Regions from separate parts of the Novosphingobium sp. ZW T3_23 genome, predicted to be linked through region 1. Evidence: riboswitches for the same ligand, from Rfam matches in the RefSeq annotation. Region 1 holds a riboswitch; the other holds the start of a gene.

Region 1 (2,391 bases):
CGAGTTCCACTAGGCCGGCAGCATGGATCATGCGCACAGCGATGCGCTCCTCTTCAGGGGAAAAACCGCCGAGATCGGCCTCGGCGCGGATCGTCGCAAAGGACTGGCGATAGATGGCAGCGCCATCTCTCTCGTAGGAATAGGCCATCAGCAGGCTCCGAAATGATCGAGAATTCGGTCGGGGGTGAGCCCGGCTAGGGTCGGCGGATCACCGGGACGGGCATCGAAAGCCAGATCGAAGGTGCCGTCCCCGCCCGTCAGCACCACCGCGCTCGGCCGCGAGCGGGCACAGCCCTTCGCGCATCCCGAGACGTGGAGGCGGCCTTCGATATAGGGCGCCAGTCTGCTCGCCAGTTCGCGCGTTTCGACGCGGGACTGAGGGCAGAGCGGCGCTCCGGGACAGGCATCCGTCCGCAGCAACGGATCGCCGCTATCACGAATGAAGCCCTCGACATCGGGGAACGAGGCGGCTTCCGGAACGAGCCGTCGCCACGGCGTAATCCGCAGTGCGACCGCTCCGGTGGCATCCATCAACCGAACCAGAGCCCTGCCCTGCGTCTGCCCGAATGGCACGCCATAGCCTTCGGGCGGCGGTATCGTTGATCGAGAGACGGCAGGCCGATCGGTTCCGCCAGCCCAGTCCGGCAGCGCCGCGCAGTGCCGCGATGCACGGCCTGAGGAGCGCCCTCCGGTCTCAACGAACCAATGCGCAAGATCGCGCAGCCGGTCCACCGCGTTCTCCCGGCGAACGGCCATTCCGGTGTCGCGCCCGTCCAGACGCAGCAGCAAACCGCCGCGCGCCGCGCGCTCGATGCGCAGGTCCGCTGGACAGGCGGCCAGCATCGGCGTTGGACCGGCATCCACTCCGATGCCGAACTTATCCGGTAGCTGGGGGAATTCATCTAGGCGATCCAGCAGTTCCGTCGCGATCGAGCAGGTGTCGTCGCCCTCCAGCCAGTCTGGCGCGACCAGCAGGCTGCGGCGGGTTTCGGCCATGGAATCGCCCTCGACCAGCCCTGCCGCCACCAAAGCGCCCAGCAGTTTCGGCCAGTCGTCTTCTCCGACCCCCCGTATCTGGAGGTTGGCGCGATTGGTGATGTCGATCGCGCCGCTGCCGAAGCGGTGCGAAACGTCGGCCAGCACCTCCACGTCATGGCGGGTCAATCGCGCGAGCCGGGGCTTCACGCGCACCAGGAGCCCGTCGCCCGCCATCATCGGTCGCCAGGCACCGGGGCACCATCCGCGCAAGGCGAAAGCCGTCATCGGCCGCAAGTCCGCCGGATCGGTCGGCCCCTGCCCAGGCGCAAGCCCGGGACACGTCGATACAGGACGCCCATCGCATCATCCCCTCGCGCAGCGACGAAGACCGGGGCTTGCCGACGCATGTCGGTCGGCGCGCAACGACGGGCGGCGCGACGAGCGCCCGTGCCGTGCACCGATGCGGCCCCAGCCACACGGCTTCGTCGCTCACGCGGAGTACCGAGCCATGGCCTATCCCTGGGCCAGGGCAAGAGCGACAGATACGCCGGCAGGTCTCCTGGCTCGCGGGTCGAAGCGCGATGCTCGGCCTTCCCGGTTGCGCGGCTTGCGCGCGTTCCAGTGGCCGGCTTCCCTATGGAAGCCCCGGCATCTTGCTCACCGCTTACAGTTGCAGGGACAGCCCCGGATTCGAGGGCAAAGCCCCCTCACCGCGTTCCCTATTAAGCCTCTCGCGAGGCACCGGCGCGATCTTGCCCGCCGATCCTGTTCGAACCGACGGGCTCCGGCGCGCTAACCCAAGCGATACCGATGCGCAAGAGCGGGCAAGGTGCGATATAGCCCCGTGCAGCCCCAGCCGCACCGCTTCAGCGATAGGTGAGCCGGGGAAAGAACGATCCCCGTCCTTCGGGCAGGAGATCCAGCAAGCCCCAGACCGGATCGAGCGCATCGAGCGCGCGGTGATGCTGGCCCGGCTCCTCCGGGGCATAGACCAGTTCGCCGCCCCAGAAGTGCCTCACCGTCCCGCCTTCCTTGCGAAAGACGTTGATCATCGGCTCATCCCAGTCCGTTCCGGCTTCGTAGCCACGTTCGTCGCGCATGGGCTGGGAGACGCCGGCGGTGTTGCCGAAGTAGTCGTTCGTGTAGCTGTTGCCCTCGGCCGAAAGGAAGCGAAGGTGCGGCCAGCGTCGCTCCCTCGCCCAGGCGACCAGCCGTGACAGCGGTGAACGGGCCACGACGTAGAAGGGCACGACCTGCCCGACATGCCTGGCTGCTCCGTCCAGGCCGTCGAGCAGATGCGTGCATCCCGTGCAGGGTTCGTCTCGCTCCGGCCCGAACATATAGCTGTAGAGGATCAGGCTGGGCTTTCCCTCAAAAAGCTCGGATAGCCGCACCCGCTCTTCCCGCTGGTAA
Region 2 (2,391 bases), on a different contig from region 1:
CAACCACGCTTCTGCTCATCTGCATCGCCGGCACCGCGTCGAGCCGCCAGGGCCGTTTCCCCGATCCCGCCGAACCACTGGATGCCGCCGGTGCGCGGGACGCGAGGCGCCTACCACTGCCGGAGCGCTTTCGGGCCGCAGCCTATCGAAGCCCCTCTCGCTCCGCCGCCGAGACCGCCTCGGCGATGGGTTTGGTTGCCGATGACGACATTGCTCTCTCCGACCTTCGCCATGGCGATTGGAGCGGGCGTTCCTTCGCTGAAATCGAGGCTGCGGAACCCGGCGCGCTGGCGCTCTGGCTTGCGGACCCGACAAGGGGAACGCCAGGAGGGGAAACGATGGAGCAGGCCCGCCTCCGCGTAGGAACCTGGATGGACGGTATCGCGGCGCGGCAGGATTCCGTCTGCGCCGTCACCCATCCCATGATCGTCCGCGCCGCGCTTGCCCATGCGCTCGACATGCCGCTGCGGGCTACGCTCGCCGTGGATGTGGCGCCGCTCTCCCGAACCACCCTCTCGTTCAACCAGACATGGCGATTGCAGTCGCTGGGGCCTGTCACTCAGGGGGTTGCGAGCGAGAGCGTGCCCAGCTAATCGCCGGACGGTCGAGGCGCTCACGCGCTTCGGCAGAAGATCGCGCCGGTGCCCCGCAAGGGGCTTAATACGGGAACACGGTAAGGATGGTCCGCCATCCCGATCCGGGGCTGTCCCTGCAACTGTAAGCGGCGAGCGCGATGCACATCGGCGGTGGGACAAGGGTTTCCGCCGCAGCCACTGGGCCGGACGCTAAGTCATGCGGGGCCTGGGAAGGCCGTGCATCGTGCTGTGACCCGCGAGCCAGGAAACCTGCCGGCGTCGATGTCGCTCTTGCCCGGGTCCAGGGAATGGCCAAGGCACGGTAATCCTTCCGTCTGAGCGACGTGATGCATGCGGCCGGGGCCGCGGCGGCATGACACGTCGGGCGCCCGTGCGCCGGTCCGGCGCGGCGTGCCGCAATCGTCGCGCGTGCGATGAGGAAGCCCCGCCGTTTCAGGTCGCTGGCGCGCGGGAGACGAACCATGAGCAAAGTTCCCACTACCGTCATCACCGGCTTCCTCGGCGCGGGCAAGACTACGCTGATCCGACACTTGCTCCAGAACGCCAAGGGCCGCCGCCTCGCGCTCATCATCAACGAGTTCGGCGATGTCGGCGTGGACGGCGAGCTGGTGAAGGGCTGCAACGACGAGGCCTGCCCGGAGGACGACATCGTCGAACTGGCCAACGGCTGCATCTGCTGCACCGTCGCCGACGACTTCCTGCCCACCATGCAGAAGCTGCTCGACCGCGAGAACAAGCCCGACCACATCATCATCGAGACCAGCGGCCTCGCCTTGCCCAAGCCGCTGGTGAAGGCCTTCCAGTGGCCCGACATCCGCACCCGCGCCACCGTGGACGGCGTGGTCGCGCTGATCGACGCCGATGCCGTGGCCGCCGGCCGGTTCGCCACCGACGAGATCGCCCTTGCCGCCGCGCGCGCCGCCGATCCAATGTTGGACCACGAAAGCCCGCTGGAGGAACTGTTCGAGGAACAGCTCGGCTGCGCGGACATGGTGGTGCTCAACAAGACCGACCTCGTCGATGCCGAGGCCCTCGCCCATGTCGAAACGCTGGTTCTGGCCGAAACGCGCCCCGGCGTGAAGATCGTGCGCGCGGACCACGGCGCGGTCGACATCGCCGCGCTGCTGGGCATCACCGCCGCTGCCGAGGACGACCTCGATTCCCGCCCCTCGCACATCGACGGGCTGGACGAGGATCACGACCATGACGACTTCGACAGCTTCGTCGTATCCGGCGGTGATGTGGCCGATCTCGACGCGCTGCTCGCGCGCCTGAAGAGCTTGATCGCGGAGCATGACGTGCTCCGCGTGAAGGGCATGGTCTCCGTTGGCGGTAAGCCGAGCCGCCTGATCGTGCAGGCCGTTGGCCCGCGTATCCAGCACTTCTACGACCGCGCATGGCTGCCGCAGGAAGCGCGCCGCACCCAGCTTGTCGTCATCGGCCAGAAGGGGCTGGACCGCACTGCCATCGAGGCGGGGCTTGCCGAAGTTCTCGGCACCGTGGACGCCTGATGCACCTGCTCTCCGCCACGCCGGGGACGATCTCCAACGGCGAGGAGGCAATCGATCTCGACCAGTCTCCCGGCGACATGGTGATCCTCACCGTGGCGGACAGCGAACTTGCCTGCTTTGCGGGGGCGGCGGCGCGGTTGCCCTTCGATGCTCCCAGCGTCCGCCTCGCGAACCTGCTGCAACTGCGCCACCCTTACTCGATCGACCTCTATGTCGAGAAAGTGATCGCGCAGGCTAAATTCGTCTGCGTGATCCTGCTCGGCGGCAAGAGCTACTGGGGCTAC

What was found. Region 1 has a riboswitch for cobalamin ahead of ACI3K3_RS21010 (cobalamin biosynthesis protein CobG). Riboswitches for the same ligand answer to the same signal wherever they lie in the genome.
Region 2: it holds a riboswitch for cobalamin, as region 1 does, so the genes downstream of both, cobW (cobalamin biosynthesis protein CobW) here and ACI3K3_RS21010 (cobalamin biosynthesis protein CobG) in region 1, are expected to answer to the same signal.

What each region holds. Positions count from the first base shown of each region.
Region 1 covers NZ_JBJDRF010000055.1:24,059-26,449, reverse strand. Annotated here, with positions in the region: gene ACI3K3_RS21015 (precorrin-8X methylmutase) at 1-148, opposite strand, end outside; gene ACI3K3_RS21010 (cobalamin biosynthesis protein CobG) at 148-1,263, opposite strand; cobalamin riboswitch at 1,510-1,739, opposite strand; gene ACI3K3_RS21005 (DUF899 family protein) at 1,845-2,391, opposite strand, start outside.
Region 2 covers NZ_JBJDRF010000009.1:5,755-8,145, reverse strand. Annotated here, with positions in the region: gene ACI3K3_RS07375 (histidine phosphatase family protein) at 1-593, shown strand, start outside; cobalamin riboswitch at 623-868, shown strand; gene cobW (cobalamin biosynthesis protein CobW) at 1,058-2,107, shown strand; gene cobN (cobaltochelatase subunit CobN) at 2,107-2,391, shown strand, end outside.